Regions from separate parts of the Paenibacillus sp. FSL M7-1046 genome, predicted to be linked through region 1. Evidence: riboswitches for the same ligand, from Rfam matches in the RefSeq annotation. Region 1 holds a riboswitch; each other region holds the start of a gene.
The links. Region 1 has a riboswitch for cobalamin ahead of metE (5-methyltetrahydropteroyltriglutamate--homocysteine S-methyltransferase). Riboswitches for the same ligand answer to the same signal wherever they lie in the genome.

Region 1 (5,852 bases):
AGCCGCAGGTACTGAATCTGCCGCCCCTCCCTCAGAGAAGGTGTTCGCACTGAGTTGATCAGCAGCCGAGTTGCTGTCGTCGCCTGAACCGCAGCCTGCCAGCACAACTGCTAGAACCAATAAAGATATAAAGTAATGCAGACCCCATTTTCGCATTCTCATTCCTCCAAAAGTGTAGTGGAATTTCAGCTTCTTCTATATAAACTACCCCGGCGAAAGGCCCTTTGATCTCTGAGTCTCTTCCGCGTTATTTATTTGACGTTCCAAAAGCTGGAAGGTTGCAGGAGATTGGAGAATTCCGGACCTTTTTTGATGTTTATTCCCAAAATTAACACCGTTTACATCGCAAACAGGATCATTCGAATGCTGAATGATCCTGTTTGCGAAATGAGGCTTAATTTGCTACAATAATCGTGTCTGAAAAGACACGAAACACCAAAAACCCTCTATTCACAAGGAATAAGGGTATGGTTCTGTTCGGACAAGCTCCACCTTGCTGAACAGGACAAATCAAATCGTTCTTAATTATGTTGCCAATCCACTATAAGGGGAGGTGAACCCTCATGGCAAAAGACGTATTGTGCGCAGTGAACTCTTGCACCTATTGGGCTGAAGAGAACAAATGCAACGCTGAGTCCATTTTTGTTGCTTATCACAGCTCCAAAGAGCCTACACAGTCTGAAGAAACAGACTGCAAAACTTTCGAAAGTAAATAAGGTTAGACTTAGAAGGGACCCTCCACGGTTCCTTCTTTTCTGTTTCCCATTCTATCAAGAATGAGAATTATTATCAAGTGTTTATACTAAAAAAGATCGCCACAAAAAACCAATCCGGGGTGTAATACCCCGGATTGGTTTTTACAGTATATATGCTGACTCTAGATGGACTTCCTCCGGGATATTAGCCCCCTCCGGATTACCAGGAAATTGGAGGCCTGGTATAACGGACGTATCAGCGGCTGACCGCTCCGCTCTTCTCTCTGACAATCACGGCAGCCTGCACCATGTTGCGCAGCGCCGCTCCGGTTTCTTCCCAGCCCCGTGTCTTCAGGCCGCAGTCCGGATTAATCCAGAACTGTCCGGCATCAAGCACACGCAGTGCCCGCTCAATAGCCTGTGTCATTTCCTCTACCTTCGGTACACGCAGACTATGAATATCATACACACCAAGACCGATTCCCTTGTCATACTCCTGCTCTTCAAAGCTGACGATCAGCTCCCCATGGCTGCGCGAGGTCTCGATGGAGATTACATCGGCATCCATCGCCGAGATCGGTCCGATCATGTCATTGAACTCACTGTAGCACATATGCGTATGGATCTGCGTGGTCGCCTTCACATGGTTGGTAGCGATACGGAAAGATCTTACCGCCCAGTTCAAATATTGCTCATGATCTTCTGCCTTTAACGGCAGGCCTTCGCGGATCGCCGGTTCATCCACCTGAATCATCTCAATGCCCGCTTCCTCAAGCGCCTGAACCTCATACCGCAGGGCAAGGGCGATTTGGTTGGCCACCTCTTCACGGCTGAGATCATCACGGACAAACGACCAGTTCAGAATAGTCACCGGACCGGTCAGCATCCCTTTTACCGGAAGACTGGTGAGCGACTGGGCGTACAGACTTTCCTTCACTGTCATAGGGCCGGTAAAAGCAACATCGGCATAAATGACCGGCGGCTTCACACAACGTGAACCGTAGGATTGAACCCAGCCCCCTTTGGTAAAGAGGTACCCTGCCAGCTTCTCGCCGAAGAATTCAACCATATCCGTCCGCTCAAATTCACCGTGCACGAGCACATCCAGCCCGAGCTCCTCTTGAAAAGTAATCGCATCTGCAATTTGCTGGCGGATAAATCCGTCATAACGCTCCTGGTTCCAGACGCCCTTGCGCCATTTGAGCCGGGCCTGGCGCACTTCAGGCGTCTGCGGGAAGCTGCCGATCGTCGTTGTCGGCAGCAGCGGGAGCTGCCACTTCTGCTGCTGCACCTTCACGCGTTCCGCGAAAGGCAAACTGCGGCTGTCCGGCAGCTTATCCAGGCTACTCACCTGCTCAGCCACATCCTGGCGCCCGCGTTCCGGCAGGGCGCGGAACACTTTCAGCGCCTCGCGGCTCTCAGCGAGCGCTGCGGCATAGACCTGCCCATCCTCGCCCGCCGCTGCTGCAATCAGACTCAGCTCCGCCAGCTTCTCGTCGGCGAAGGCCAACGCCTGACGTACCGCAGGCTTTAACTTGTCCTCGCCTTGAACAGTTACCGGCACATGCAGCAGACTGGAGGATGGCTGGAGGATCAGCCGTTCGTTCGGCACATGGGACTTCAGCGCGCGGACCAGCTCAAGTTTGGCATCCAGATCGGAGCGCCAAATATTGCGCCCGTCGATAATACCCGCTCCCAGCCATTTGTCCTCCGGCCAACCCAGGCGCCGGATCGACGCCAGATTAGCCCCGCCGTCATGTACGAAGTCCAGTCCGATACCCTGCACAGGCAACTCCAGCAATGCTTCCAGCGGCTCTGCAGCTTCAAAGTAAGTCTGCAGCAAGACATGAAGTCCAGGCACTGCTGCAGCAATCTCTCTGTAGATAGTTCCCAGCAGTTCAACTTCTTCCCCGGTTAATCCGGTCACAATTGCCGGTTCGTCGATCTGTACCCAAGCCACGCCTTCCTGCTGCAGCTCCTGCAGCAGTTGCACATACACCGGCAGGAAACGGGCAGCAACCTCTGCAATTTGATCCGCAGCGAATCCCTTGGAGAGCTTCAGGAAGGTATAGAGCCCGACTATAACCGGCTTGCCCTCAATACCTGCCTGCTCTTTGGCGAAACGGTAGGCAGCGAGCGGTTTATTCTCAATCAGGCGGGGAGTCTGCCCGCCGATTTCCGGCACGATATAATGGTAATTCGTATTGAACCATTTGGTCATCTCGCAGGCAGGGGCGGCCGAATTGCCGCGCGCCATGGCGAAGTACAGATCGAGCGGAATGTCTCCGCCATCGTAGGCATAACGCGGAGGAACAATGCCAAACATAGCAGCGGTATCCAGCACATGGTCATAAAAGGTGAAATCATTGACAGGAATCAGTGCGATCCCGGCCTGCTGCTGTGTCTTGAGGTGCTGAAGCTGAATCCCGGCCATTTCCGCGCGGAAGGTTTCTTCATTGATTTTGCCGCTCCAGTAAGCCTCCAGCGTCTTTTTCCACTCCCGGTTCTTTCCGATTCTCGGATAACCGAGGCTGCTCGTCTTGATGTTGTTTGTCATTACAGTCACTCCCTTGTCTATAGTAAATGCCTTAAGCTTTAGTTAATGATCTCAGTCGTTATCAATAAAAAAGAGCGTCTTCCCTAACCAGGCCGCAGGGAAAGACGCCCATGAGCTGCCAATGGGTAACGTCTTAACACCTCCCTATCTTCCGTAGGTACTGCAGTGCTGTTGAGACAGGCAGGTCTCCTGGCTAGCGGCGTCGGCATCCATCAGCAAGTCTTCCCGGCGAAGTAGAGATGGCCAGTGACATGGGCTGCTATGAACTCTTCCGTTACAGTGGCGGGACCGCATCGGCTTGTCACCGAATTTCCCTATTAAGCCTCCGGGCCTTTCTGATGCTCCGGCTGGCGCCTGTCTCCGATATTTGCAAATTGTATTCATCCCGTAATCTGATGCCATCATACTGAATCCGATACCTTATCCGCAACAGATTTACGGGTATTCCCGTTATACACATTCCCTATAGCTGGTGCCGTACAGGCTCATTTTGCGGGGATTCTGCCGCACATTCCCTCACAGCCTCTCTTCAAGAAGCAGCTTCAGCAGAACGTTTGGTATACAGCAAAAAGAACCGGCTGCACCGTCCTTGGCAAGGAGGTACACCCGGTTCCTTTTCGATAAATGATAGCAATCAACGGACTATTTCAGCCTGTCTTTTAGAACCAGACGAGGTAGACTACCCCGGCAAGAACGAGACGGTAAATCGCAAACGGCATGAGCTTGATCCGGTTGATCAGCTTCAGGAAAAACTTCATAGAGAGCAGCGCGAACAGGAAGGCACTAATGAACCCGGCAATAAAAAACGGCAGGGCATCTATCGTAAAATACTGCCAGTTCTTGACCAGTGAAATCAGACTCGCACCGGCCATGATCGGCACTGCCATAATAAAGGTGAAATCGGCAGCCGCACGGTGGCTCATACCCAGCAGCACTCCACCTGAGATGGTCGATCCGGAGCGTGAAAAGCCGGGCCAGAGCGACAAGCATTGGATCAAACCTACCGATAGCGCCTGTCTATATGTAATTTGGTCAACACTCTCTGTCTTGATTTTTTTGGGGGCGAACCGGTCGGCAAAAATCATGAATATTGCACCAATGACCAGACCGATCAGCACCGTCGACGTCGAGAATAAATGCTCGTCGATGTAATCCTCGAACAGAAACCCGAGAATTCCTGCAGGAATAAGTCCCACAATGACCTGCGCCAGCTTCAGCCGGCCTTCCGTCTCCACCGGAGGCTGTCCTTCCGGCACCGCCGTCAGCTCCTTGCGGCTGAACCGCTTGAGACCCAGCAGGTCGATGAACCGGTTGCGGAAAATGATGACTACCGCCAGGATCGACCCCAGCTGGATGACTACTTTGAACGTGTTTGCTGCATATTTTCCGAGGAATTCCTGGGATTTCAACCACATATCATCCACGATTACCATATGGCCGGTCGAGGATACCGGAGCAAATTCAGTTAATCCTTCTACAATTCCCAGAATGATGGCTTTCATGATAGTGAGCAGCTCCATATTGATCCCCTCCTTTTATTGACCTCACCCTTTGCGAGGCTTTAAATGTTCTGAGAAACCTGTGTATTAAATTAATCCGTGGTATCTACCGGTTTTCTACCGGACTGGCGTTTGCGGAAATAGAGCACACCACCCACAACAACTCCCACAGCAATCAATACGTAGACGACACTCGAGTAAGCTTCCATGTACACGCCAATATCCTCCCAGGATTCTCCCAGCGCAGCACCCAGCAGAATAAGCAGCACATTCCAGCCGAGCGTCCCGATCGTCGTAAACAGCATGAATAATCCGAATTTCATCCCCGACATTCCGGCAGGAATGGAGATCAGACTCCGCACCAGCGGAATCATCCGGCAGAATAATACCGTCCAGTAGCCGTATTTGTCGAACCAGGCATCCGCTTTACGGATATCTTTTCCGCTGATCCGGAGAAGTCCGCCCCAGCGGTCCACAATCCGCTCCAGTCTGTTCACGTCCAGCATCCGGCCGATCCAGTACAGCACAAGCGCTCCCAGCAGCGAGCCGGCCGTTGAGGCGATCAGCACGCCGGGGATGGTCATCCCGGAAGTGGTTGTCATGAAACCGCCGAACGGAAGGATTACCTCCGAGGGGATAGGCGGAAAAATATTTTCCAGGGCCAGCATCAGAAAAATGCCCAGATAGCCGAACTGTTCCATAAAATCGGTAATCCATGTTTTCATTTCGTGCTCCTCCGCGTTCAGATGAGATTTTTTTTGAGATTGCGCAAATAACGGCTGCGGATAAGGAAGAAGTATAACCCCTGCGCAGCCAGGTAGCCGATAAGCACCGCGCCCGTTTCGGCAGCGATGGACAGATAGAACAGCCGCTGCAGCGCAATAAAGGCGAACAAGCTGTGCAGGATGGCTAGCCCCACCGGAACAAAGAACATTAGTGACAATTGCAGGGTCACAGTCCGGTCCAGTTCCTGGTCGGTCAGGCCCATTTTGGACAAGGTGGAATACTGCAGCCGGTCATGGTCAAGATCCATGTACAACCGGAAGTACAAAAAGCTGCCTGCGGCGATAAAAAAAACGGTGCCGACCAAAAGTGAAGCGA
Region 2 (5,852 bases), 2.9 Mb from region 1:
GGACCCGGTTAAGATCGATTCTTTTATAGAGGAAGTGGGCTGGAATAAAAAATATATCGCCTTTAAGCGTATTACACTGGATAAAAAACATGAGGAAGGCATTCTCGATGTTTCAACAGGGAAAGTAATTCTTGCTGAAGATAAAGAGACCGTTATTGAGCAACTTCACGGGCTGGGCGTTAAAGATCTTGAACTGTATCCCGTAAAGCAGCTTATAGAAGAGAAAAAGAAAAAGCTGGAGACTAATTAATCAGATGAATATCTCCCCCTTTAATCAGAAACTGCAGCTAAAAAGCGCAGCCTCCGAAATTCCGGAAAGCCGCGCCATGATTGAGTTGCTAAGGATGCTGGTGAAGGGAATTGAACCCCCGGCCTACGCATTACGAGTGCGTTGCTCTACCCCTGAGCTACACCAGCTTAAAGCATTTTTTCTGTCAAACAAAAAATATTATACAACTTCCAGCCAAAAACGCAACATTTTTTTACAACATCTGGGCTTCAATTCTCCTCCAGCTTGCGTTCAACGGACTGCAGCTTGCTGCGGCTTGTAGACGGCTTGTCGCGGCGGTCATCAATCTTCAGCGACGTGGATACCCGCTGCGCCCCGGCAGCGAAAGGTGACTCATGCAGCGCTTCTACGGCAGCGAGAATCCGCGGGATCGGCCCTTCGATAATCGTCCCCATGGATGTAAGCTCATAAGTGATCCCTTCCACTCCCCTGAGCACACGCTGCATATCGGCCACATAGCTGCTAAGGCTAGTGCTGCCTGTGCCGATCGGAATTACGGTTACTTCGCCAATTGCCATCCTGAATCCCTCCTTAATATGCTGTAAAGCAAAACCCTTTATGGAAACTTCCTCGTGGTAACTCATTCCGGACTATAAACCTAAAACTCCTGATACATGTCTCCGGCCTGTTCTTATTGTAGCAACTCCGCCGCACACCCACAAATCGCCGTAAAGATTGTTGCTCCATTTAACACCATCCGTAAACCTTCGTCCCCCCATATTTCTCCGTTAGGCATTCCAGTGTCACGCTCACTATATTTATGGAGTCTTTGTGGCATCTTTTAAGACAATTTATGACTTTATCCAGACACTTTTTGCACCCAACTTGTGGATTACCTGTGGACTAACTGTGGATCATTTGTGAGTAAAACCGCGGAACCCGCTCCCCGCGCGGAGTTTCAAAAAATGGTTTACAAACACAACATATTGGGTTATTTTTATCTAACGACAACAAAATATAGTGGAAACAGGTGTTTCGCTCTTTTATAGGGAGCTGAAGCTTAATAGGGAAACGCGGTGCAAATCCGCTGTGGTCCCGCCACTGTAACCGGATGCCTGCAGGCTTTCTGAAGCCCGCGAAGCAGCGTCTACCGGCAATAGCCACTGAGGGGCGGTAAAGCTCTCGGGAAGGCGCCGGAAGATTCACCGGAAGCCAGGAGACCTGCCTGTTTCGCCGACACCATCATTCATGCCTGCGAGGACCAGGTGAGGTGTCCGCAATGCGGCCTGCACAAGCAGACATAGCCTTCCCGTGTTTTAAGGAGCCAAGGCTGCCGATACCTGAAGGCGATAAACCGTTATCGCCCTCAGGTATCGGCTTCTGCGGAATATATAAGAACAGGACAGAGATTACCCCTGTCCCCTGCTTGTATGTTCATCAAGACAACCGGCAAATATCCTTGTAAGGATATTTCGTACGCATTCGGGCATTTTCCGCCTCCTCGGCGGGAGATGCTTTTTTACTGCTATCAGGAAGTATATACTTCGTTCTTACTATACCGAGGGGAGAGAGCTAGACAATGACGCTGCTGGAGAAACGGTACAACGGTGGACAAGCTGCACAGGAAGTTCTTTTGGAGGAAGTTATTCATTTGGGACGGGATATTATCGACAGCCGGGATTTGGATCTGCTGCGCGAGAATGCCAATTTGAACGGAGAAAGCTTCTCCGGCAAAATGAGCAAATTCGGCAGTGAATATTCCAAGTGGTATGCCCGCAACTTCACGATGCCGCCACAGCTCGTGCAGGCCATTCAGGATAATGTCGTGTACGTCCACGATCTGGATCAATACGCCATCGGAACGACCAACTGCATCTTCATCCCGTTTGAGCGCCTTCTCCGCGAAGGCTTCAATACCGGCAACGGCAGTGTCCGTCCTCCGAACTCAATTATGACTGCAATGTCGCTGGTGGCGATTATTTTCCAATCCCAGCAAAATGCCCAGTACGGCGGCGTATCCGCCAATAAACTGGATTACGACCTTGCCCCATACGTGACCAAATCCTTCGCTAAGCTGTTCCGCAAGGGACTGGAATACTTTGAAGAAGGACAAGCCGGTGATCACCTCGGCGAAATCACAATGAGCCGCAGCGATCTGGCGGAGCAGTACCCGCGCGCCTTCCGCTTTGCGCAGAAAGAGACCGAAAGCGAAACACTACAGGCAGCAGAGAGTATGATACATAATCTCAATACGATGTCCAGCCGTTCCGGCGGACAGATTCCTTTTACCAGCATCAACTATGGCACCTGCACCTCCCCCGAAGGCCAGCTTGTGATCAGCTCCCTGCTGACCGCCACCATGAACGGCCTCGGCAGCGGAGAAACACCGGTGTTTCCGATCCAAATCTTCAAATGCAAGCAAGGCGTCAACCAGCAGCAGGGCGATCCGAACTATGAGCTGTTTCTTAAAGCAGCCGAATGTTCCGCACGCAGACTGTATCCGAACTTTGCCAATCTGGATGCTCCGCTCAACATGCAATACTATGATCCGGCTGACCCGGACACTGAATTTGCTACGATGGGCTGCCGCACCCGGGTGCTGGGTGACCGTTTCGGACGCGATCACTGCTCAGGCAAAGGCAATCTGTCCTTCAACACCCTTAATCTGGTCCGTCTAGGCCTTGCTCACGGCACTGTGACAGGCCGCCGTCTTGCTCCCGACGAGGAAGGCTTCTACGACGACCTGAATCATTATATGGATATTGCGCTGGAGGGCCTGCTGCACCGTTTCCGGATCCAGGCGGCCCAAAAAGCCAAAGCCTCCGATTTCATGATGCGCGAAGGCGTCTGGGAAGGCGGCGAGCAGCTTGCTCCAGAGGACAGCGTAGGCGATCTGCTGAAGCACGGCAGTCTGTCGCTCGGCTTCATCGGTATGGCGGAGTGCATGAAGGCCATGTACGGCAAACATCATGGCGAGGACATGGAGGTCCATGCCAAAGCGCTCGCCGTTGTCCGCCATATGCGTGAGTACTGCGACCGCAAGAGCGAAGAACTTGATCTTAACATCACGCTGTTTGCAACACCTGCCGAAGGTTTGTCCGGCAAATTCACCAAGGTGGACCACAAGGTGCTTGGCTCAATTCCCGGCGTAACCGACCGCGAATATTATACGAACTCCTTCCACATTCCTGTGTATTACGAGATCAGTGCGGCCAAGAAGATTAGCCTTGAGGCCCCTTTCCATGAGTACTGCAACGCCGGAGCCATTTCCTATGTGGAACTGAACGGCAATGCCCGCAGCAACCCGGCGGCTTTTGTCAAAATCATCCGCTACGCGCTGGAGCAGGAAATCAGCTATTTCAGCATTAACCACCCGATTGACCGCTGCTCCGGCTGCGGCTATGAAGGGGTTATCGGCACGAACTGCCCTTCCTGCGGCGCGCATGAGCATGACACCCATATCCGCCGCCTGCGCCGGGTAACCGGATATTTGACCGGTGACTACCAGACCCGCTTCAACGCCGCCAAGCAGGCCGAAGTAAGAGACCGCATCAAGCATCTATGAATATTTGCGGCTACTACCCGGAATCAATTAATGAGGGAGAGGGCATGCGGGCCGTCCTCTTCCTCAGCGGCTGCCGCCACCGCTGCCCGGGCTGCTTCAATCCGAAAACGTGGAATTTCAATTTCGGTGAAGTGTTCACCCTGGAGCGGCAGCGTGAGATTATCGCTGAAATTGCTGCTAATCCGCTGCTGGACGGCCTGACGCTGGCCGGCGGGGACCCTTTTTTCTCGGCAGAAGAGGCTGCGGGCTTTATCCATGAGCTTCGCGCCGTACTGCCGGATTTCTCAATTTGGATTTATACCGGTTATACGTATGAAGAGCTGACGGCTTCTCCGGGCTCGCCGGAATGGAATCTGCTGGCCTTGTGCCATGTAGTGATTGACGGACGATTTGTAGAAGAGCTTAAAGATACTACCCTTCCCTACCGGGGAAGCAGCAACCAGCGGATTATCGACATTCCGGCCAGCCTTGCCGGCAAGGAAATCATCCATTGGCAGCCTGCTGTACTTTAGCTTCTTGGAAATATAAATTTCATGGTATACTTTAAGCTTCTGTTTTCCGCAGACTCGGATTCTAGCACGCGATACGATCTATCGCCTGTTTCGAAGGCAGCTTTGAAATGTCGGCTGAGCCGCCATTTCCTGGCCGCTTTCTGCGCTATAATATATCAATTTTTAATATTGAAAATTAAACCCAAATACGAAAGGATGAATCCCCTATGCCAGAACTCGTAGTGAAACCCGACAACCGCCAATTGGCTTTTGATCAAATCCGCCTCTCCGTTTACGCCGACCGTATCCTGAACGGCCTTGAGCAATTAAGCAAAGAAACCTTGCTGCGCGGGGTGCAGTCCAAGCTTCGCCGGAGTGAGGTCAGCGGAGAAGAAATCAGTAGTGCCTTCACCATGAGCGCCCTTGAGCTCGTAACCAAAGAAGAACCGGACTGGAAGTTCGCTGCTGCCCGCTCGCTTTTGACGACCCTATACAAAAAAGCCGCAGTTAACCGCCGCTATAAAGCATACCCGGATGAGCCATACGGCGAATTGTACCCGCTGATTTCCGATCTGGTGAAGAAGGGCATCTACCGTGAAGAACTTCTGACCCACTACACCAAAGAACAGATTGCCGAGCTTGGCAGCTGCATTGATTATACACGCGACCTGCTGTTCGATTACATCGGCTTGCTTACCCTGTCCGACCGTTACCTGGCCCATGACTTTGACGGGCGTGTGATGGAGCTTCCGCAGGAGCGTTATATGATTATCGCTATGTTCCTCATGCACACAGAGCCGGAAGAGAAACGTCTGGATCTGGTCAAAGAAGCCTACTGGGCGATGAGCAACATTTATATGACGGCTGCAACGCCAACGATGTCCAACGCTGGTAAAAAGGTTGCCGGACAGCTCTCCAGCTGCTTCATCGACACCGTCGACGACTCGCTCGAAGGTATCTTCGACTCCAACACCGACGTAGCCCGGCTGAGCAAAATGGGCGGCGGCATCGGCGTCTACCTCGGCAAGGTGCGGGCCCGCGGCTCCGATATCCGCGGCCACAAGAACACCAGCTCCGGCGTTATCCCATGGATCCGCCAGTTGAACAATACCGCCGTCAGCGTCGACCAATTGGGTACCCGCAAGGGTGCCGTTGCCGTCTACCTCGACGTCTTCCATAAAGATATTCTCGCCTTCCTCGACCTGAAGCTGAACAACGGCGACGAGCGGATGCGCGCGCATGACGTGTTCCACGGCGTCTGCCTGCCGGATCTGTTCATGGAGGCCGTAGAAGCGCGCGGCCACTGGAACCTTTTCTGTCCGCATGAGGTGAAGAAGGTAATGGGCTGGAAAGATGAGAACGGCCGCGCACTCGGCCTTGAGGATTTCTATGACGAAAAGCTTGGCCAAGGCGCATTCCGCGACAAATATGCCGAAGCTACCGCCAATCTGGAGCTGTCCCGCATTACGGTTCCGGCCATCGACATCATGAAGCGGATTATGAAATCACAGCTGGAAACCGGCACACCTTACATGTTCTACCGCGATACAGTGAACCGCTCTAACCC
Region 3 (5,852 bases), 4.5 Mb from region 1:
CCGTCCGGGCCGCTGCAGAAGCAGCTCCGCTCTCCGCGGCAGCCGCGCTGCCCATAGGGCCAGCAGCGTTATTCGCCTCTGCTGCGGCCTCTGCGGCAACCGCTGCCGCAGCCAGCGACCACGGCTCTGCCGCTGTCCGCAGCCGCTCATGCGGCTTCAGCGCCTGCGTCTCGGCGCCAAGACTGTACTTGCGCTCATAGCCGCGCGGCGTCACCATCAGACCTTCATAGACGGTAGTCGCAGAGTTGCCGACCACAACTGTGGAGAGCATGCCGATCTCATGCTCCAGCATATCCTGCAGCGTAGTTACAACCGTCTGCTGGCGGTCACGGTAGGCGCTTTTGACAATGCCGACCGGCGTGGACGGATCGCGGTAGCGAAGCAGAATGCTGCGGGCTTCCTCAATCTGCCGCGTCCGTTTGCCGCTGCGCGGATTATAGAAGGCAATTACAAAATCCGCCGCACCCGCCGCATCGACACGCGCTGCGATGCTCTCCCACGGCGTCAGATGATCGCTCAGGCTGATCGTGCAGGCATCATGCATAATCGGCGCTCCCAGCAGTGAAGAGCAGGACTGGATCGCCGATATTCCGGGAATCACCTCAACTTCCACACCGCCCGCACGTTTCCAGCCCCGTTCGATCAGCACCTCGTACACCAGTCCGGCCATCCCGTACACACCTGCATCCCCACTGGAAATGACCGCAATGTTCTGTCCCGCTTCCGCCCTGCGCACCGCTTCCTGGGCCCGGCTAACCTCTTCGGTCATACCGGTACCGACAATTTCCTGATGCTTCAGCAGCGGCTTGATCAGCTCTACGTAGGTGTTATAGCCGATGACAGCTTCACTTTCCTCAAGCGCAGCCAGTGCGCGGCCTGTAATATGCTCCAGGGCACCGGGGCCAAAGCCGATAATCAGCAGCTTTCCTTGTTTCTTCATCCTTTTTCCCCCCGTCCACAAAATAACCTGATTTCATGCTTCCCCTGCTGCTTGCTACAACGCTCTATATATAGCAGATGCTTCTGCCCAAACGGCATTCACCTCTGTCATTGACGCAATCATTCTATTGAATTTCCCGCTTCAGAATGGCTTTGAACTCTTCTGCATTCCGGGGAGCAGTCTGCCCGGCAGTCAAACGGCCGGGCAGGCTATGCCATAAATCGGCGAGCAGCGGCAGGTCAAGGCCGATCGCCCGTATATCTTCCCCGTCTGCAAAAATATCCTCCGGCGATCCGGCTGCCCGGCAGACACCTTTATCCAGCACGATGATCCAGTCCGCCCAGCGGTAGGCCAGATTCATATCATGCGTCGCCATGACCACCGTGGTGCCCTTGGCATAAATGCTCTCAAGTCCCGCAAGCAGCTGTCTCTCGGAGAGCGGGTCCAGATAGGAGGTCGGCTCATCCAGCAAAATCAGCTCTGGCTCCATCGCCATGACCCCTGCGAGCGCCGTGCGCTTTTTTTGGCCCAGACTGAGCTGATGAACCGGCTTGTCTTGCAGAGCCAGCAGATTCAGCTGCTCCAGCACTTCCAGACAGCGCTTCTGAATAGCGGCCTCATCCATGCCCGTCCCCCGCAGTCCGAAAGAAATATCCTCGATAGGCGTACTAAGAATCAGCTGCTGCTCGGGGTCCTGAAAGACGAGGCCCACGCGGCGGCGCAGGGCGGCCAGCTCTTTTTTGGAATAGGTTAGCGGGGTACCGCCCTGCAGCACCTTGCCTTTCTGCGGACGCAGTACGCCAACGGCATGCAGGAACAAGGTTGATTTGCCGGAGCCGTTGTGGCCGAGCACTGCTGTTTTTCGTCCTTTGGGGATGGAGACAGTCAGCTCCCGCAGCGCAGGTTCCGCCGTGTCCGGATAACTGTAGGCGACCCCCTCAAAGACCAGGCTATATTCGTTATTCATTGCAATCTCCTTACTCTTAGTTCAGTCTCCACTTTAACTCCTGCCGTTGGCCGCTTCCCCAATCAAGAAATCACCAGCTCCGCAAGATCCATAGCTGAGCCAGCAGCAGCAGGAAAATACCGGCGCAAGCCTGAACCGTGAATCTGCGCGGCACCGGGCGTGACACGTACGGCGGTAAAATGATCTCACCCATGTACCCCCGGGTTATCAGCCCCTGTGACAGCCCATAGTAGCGGTGCATCGTATTCGCAAACAGCGAGCCCGCCATTCCCGCAACTTCACGCAGTTTGGCCACCCGTCCTCTTCTGCCGCCGCGCAGCCGCCGGGCCAGCATCATTCCATGTGCTGTATCGCTCAGCAGGAACAGAAAACGGTACATAATCAGCATGAGCTCCAGTACGATCTGCGGCATCCGCAGCCTGCGGAGTACCTGCAGCAATTCTCCGAACGGTGTTGTAAATATGATAAAAAAGCAGCAGGTCAGGCAGGCCAACACGCGCGCCAGCAGCAACCCTGCCCGGTGCAGTCCCTCCGCTGTAATGTATAGTGAACGAGTCGAAGCCGGGAGCTGCAAGGACATTAACGCCTCACCGGCAGTTGGATGGCCAATTTCAAGCAATAGTGCCGGCAGGCTCAGACAAAAGAACAAAAGTGCCGTACCAAACAGCAGGCCGTAGGCGCGCAGCGGGATTTTGGCGTACAGGACGCACCACACGGTCATCCAGCCCGCAATCACAAGCTGCAAGGCCGGATGAAGCGCATAGGAAAGGATGAACATGACTGCTGCGAACAGGCCTTTCCACATCGCGGGCAGCTGCCTCAGCGCATTGCTGTAGGATAACGCATCAATTCTTCTGATCATTAAGCTTGCGCCGGTCCTGTCTGCCTTTCAGCAGGCCGATGGAATAGCCAATCACTCCGGCCCCGATCGCCGCCTGCAGCGCGAACAGCATGCTTTCCGTTTCTCCAGGCAGTTCAGTCAGCGGTTTGAACCACGGCTCATAACCGGGATCGATCTCCGTAATTACACCCTCTGCGGCATCGTCAGCCCCGCCGAATTCCCCGTTCACCAGCAGCAGAGGCAGCACCACCAGCAAAATCACCGCCAGCAGCATCAACCCATTTTTCCACTTATTGCTCATCACAGACTTCCTCCCTTGGTTTGCCGTTTCAGCAGCGACAGCTCATTCGGGCTGTAGGATTTTAGCCAGTTCCAGAGCAGCACGGTCAGCAGCCCCTCGCTGATGGCGAGCGGAATCTGCGTCACGGCAAAAATACCGCCGAACTTAATCAGAGAAGCCAGCACACCCCCGTCTGCCGCCGGAAAAGCCACTGCAAGCTGAACCGAGGTCACCACATACGTCATGAGATCAGCCACTGCCGCCGCCATAAAGACTGCCAGCTTTTCACGCCCATTCACCTTCATCAGCAGCTTATAGACCGCATACCCGGCAAAAGGACCGGCCACCGCCATCGAAAATGCATTCGCACCGAGTGTCGTTATCCCCCCGTGCGCCAGCAGCAGCGCCTGAAACAGCAGCACAACAGACCCGATTACGCTCATCGGCAGCGGCCCCAGCATTACAGCACCAAGTCCCGTTCCTGTAGGATGGGAGCTGCTTCCGGTTACGGAAGGCATTTTGAGTGCCGACAATACAAAGGTAAATGCACCCGCCAGCCCAAGCAGCAGCTTCAGCTCCGGGTTGTCCTTGGTCATTTTCTTCAGCTTAAGGACTCCAAGGGTAAAAAACGGCAGAAACGCCACCCACCAGAATACGGCCCAGCCTACCGGCAGAAAACCCTCCATAATATGCATCGCGTTGGCCGTGCCCGGCTCATTCAGCAAAAAATAAACGGTAAATCCGGCAATGAGTGCAGCAAAACTCCAAAACTTGCGTTTGTTCATCCTTTTCCCTCCATGGATTCGTCATTTTGTGCCGCATCAAATCAAAAACTCCCGCCCCGGGGGGTGGGAGTGCTATGTACGTCATCAGATATGTAAGAGATGGTGGTACCGCTGCAACATCGCGGAGAATTCGCAGAATTGTAATGCGGGGGAGCTGAAGCTGGCACTTGCTCTGCACCAAATCTTCAAAATCCACCGTCCCCAAAACTGCATGCCTTCATCTCTTTAACCAATTCGTACACCGCTCCTATCCGCGTAGAGTCGTGGTGCGCGCAAACAAGGTAGGTCTCCTGGCTCGGGATCATAACGCCTTCCTTCGTCTTCCCCGGCTGTTTGCCGAGTGACATGCTGAAGTTCAGCTCTTCCTTACAGTGGCGGGACCGCTCGGGATTTGCACCCGATTCCCTGTTACCCCTTGTAGTTACAAGGGCACCTTGTCTTATCGCTAATTTATCCTGTACATTATAGTGGACTTCGCCGGGTGGTGTCTGTGATAAAAGTGGAGCGGCAAAGTTCTCCAGCACACCATCCGGTGAACCCAACGGGTTGTAAGAAAGCCATTTAAGTAATATAATTATTAACTATATAACTTGAATCCGGAGGCGTACCCAGAAAATGAAAGTTGATCTTACCGAAGATTCCCTGCCGGTGTACGAGGCGCTCTCAAGCGCTGTACGTCTGCGAATGCTGCAGCTGCTTGCTGTTCAGCCCATGAATGTAAAGGAATTGGCGGGAGCGGTCAAGCTGAGCAGCGCCATTATGACAATGCATGTGCGTAAGCTGGAAACGGCCGGACTGATCCGCACCCATATGGCTCCCGGACGAAGCGGACTGCAAAAGATTTGTTCTCTTGCCGCTGAAGGGGTCGAGATTATCTTCCCACTCCAGGCCAAAGCAGAGCGCAAGGGTCACCGGAAAGAAATACCGGTCGGACATTATTCCGATTTTGAGATAGAGCCAACCTGCGGGCTGGCCACTACCGAGCATATCATCGGCAGCTTCGACGATCCCCGTTATTTCTGGGATATGGAGCGGATGAATGCCGGAATTCTCTGGTTTGGCAAAGGTTATGTCGAATACAAAATACCCAACTTCCTGTTGTCCAGCCAGCAGCCGGAGGAGCTCATCATTACGATGGAGATTGCCTCCGAAGCACCCTCAACCAATAATAACTGGCCTTCGGATATTGCGTTTACGCTGAATGGCCAGAAGCTCGGGTATTGGACTAGCCCAGGCGATTACGGAGACAGCCCGGGGAAATATACCCCTGCCTGGTGGCCGGCGTACACCAATCAATACGGCCTGCTCAAGCAGCTGCACATTACCCCAAAAGGAACCTATATGGACGGCTTAAAACTCTCAGACATTACGCTGGAGCAGGTTGCAATCCGCAACAAGCAGTGGACCTTCAGGCTCTCGGTGGAAGAGGATGCCGAACATATCGGCGGGCTCACCTTATTCGGCAAAGGCTTCGGCAATTACAACGAGGATCTGGTCGTAGAGCTGTTCTATACCGATGGATTCAATGGTGCTGACGCGGATAAAAGGGATGCAGCAGCAGGTGCTGACAATGGGAATGGGACAGTTTCCTAGCCAAGCGATGCCTTCACTGTAAAGTCCGCATATATATTCTTCTCTTCTCACATAAACGCCCCCATCCCTCGCGGTATTGTATCCACGAGTGATGAGGGCGTTTAATGTTTCAGTATGCCTGGGACTCCAGGGTGCACTTTCCGGTATTCACAGCCAATGATGCTTCCTCTGTGACAAAGGCTCTCCAACGGCTTGGCGGAACGCTACTCCGTGACCGGACTCCACAAACCGCCGCCCGGCAACGGGCAGCCGCGCTCCTTCAGCTTGGCCACGACCGGTATGATACAGCCGCAGGCCGTGCATGTTACGCCATCCTGGAGCTTCGGACAAGCTGAGCAAAGGGCAACACGCTCCCTGTATACTTCATCTGAAGCGGTGTTGTCCGGGGTGAACATTGATGAAGCCAGAATCCGGGCAATCTGGGCATCCGTCACCTTGTACTCTTC

Region 2: it holds a riboswitch for cobalamin, as region 1 does, so the genes downstream of both, NYE29_RS07555 (anaerobic ribonucleoside triphosphate reductase) here and metE (5-methyltetrahydropteroyltriglutamate--homocysteine S-methyltransferase) in region 1, are expected to answer to the same signal.
Region 3: it holds a riboswitch for cobalamin, as region 1 does, so the genes downstream of both, NYE29_RS00465 (energy-coupling factor ABC transporter permease) here and metE (5-methyltetrahydropteroyltriglutamate--homocysteine S-methyltransferase) in region 1, are expected to answer to the same signal.

Annotation. Positions count from the first base shown of each region.
Region 1 covers NZ_JBBOXB010000001.1:4,623,543-4,629,394, reverse strand. Annotated here, with positions in the region: gene NYE29_RS20360 (DUF4349 domain-containing protein) at 1-156, opposite strand, end outside; gene NYE29_RS20355 (DUF1540 domain-containing protein) at 564-716, shown strand; gene metE (5-methyltetrahydropteroyltriglutamate--homocysteine S-methyltransferase) at 952-3,252, opposite strand; cobalamin riboswitch at 3,415-3,625, opposite strand; gene NYE29_RS20345 (undecaprenyl-diphosphate phosphatase) at 3,912-4,772, opposite strand; gene NYE29_RS20340 (DedA family protein) at 4,844-5,476, opposite strand; gene NYE29_RS20335 (ABC transporter permease) at 5,494-5,852, opposite strand, start outside.
Region 2 covers NZ_JBBOXB010000001.1:1,758,372-1,764,223, forward strand. Annotated here, with positions in the region: gene NYE29_RS07540 (hypothetical protein) at 1-250, shown strand, start outside; tRNA gene NYE29_RS07545 (tRNA-Thr) at 346-417, opposite strand; gene NYE29_RS07550 (MTH1187 family thiamine-binding protein) at 499-807, opposite strand; cobalamin riboswitch at 1,241-1,472, shown strand; gene NYE29_RS07555 (anaerobic ribonucleoside triphosphate reductase) at 1,809-3,794, shown strand; gene nrdG (anaerobic ribonucleoside-triphosphate reductase activating protein) at 3,791-4,306, shown strand; gene NYE29_RS07565 (ribonucleoside-diphosphate reductase subunit alpha) at 4,513-5,852, shown strand, end outside.
Region 3 covers NZ_JBBOXB010000001.1:126,697-132,548, forward strand. Annotated here, with positions in the region: gene cobJ (precorrin-3B C(17)-methyltransferase) at 1-940, opposite strand, end outside; gene NYE29_RS00450 (energy-coupling factor ABC transporter ATP-binding protein) at 1,065-1,907, opposite strand; gene cbiQ (cobalt ECF transporter T component CbiQ) at 1,978-2,769, opposite strand; gene NYE29_RS00460 (energy-coupling factor ABC transporter substrate-binding protein) at 2,753-3,049, opposite strand; gene NYE29_RS00465 (energy-coupling factor ABC transporter permease) at 3,049-3,813, opposite strand; cobalamin riboswitch at 4,077-4,265, opposite strand; gene NYE29_RS00470 (ArsR/SmtB family transcription factor) at 4,429-5,406, shown strand; gene NYE29_RS00475 (DUF6171 family protein) at 5,610-5,852, opposite strand, start outside.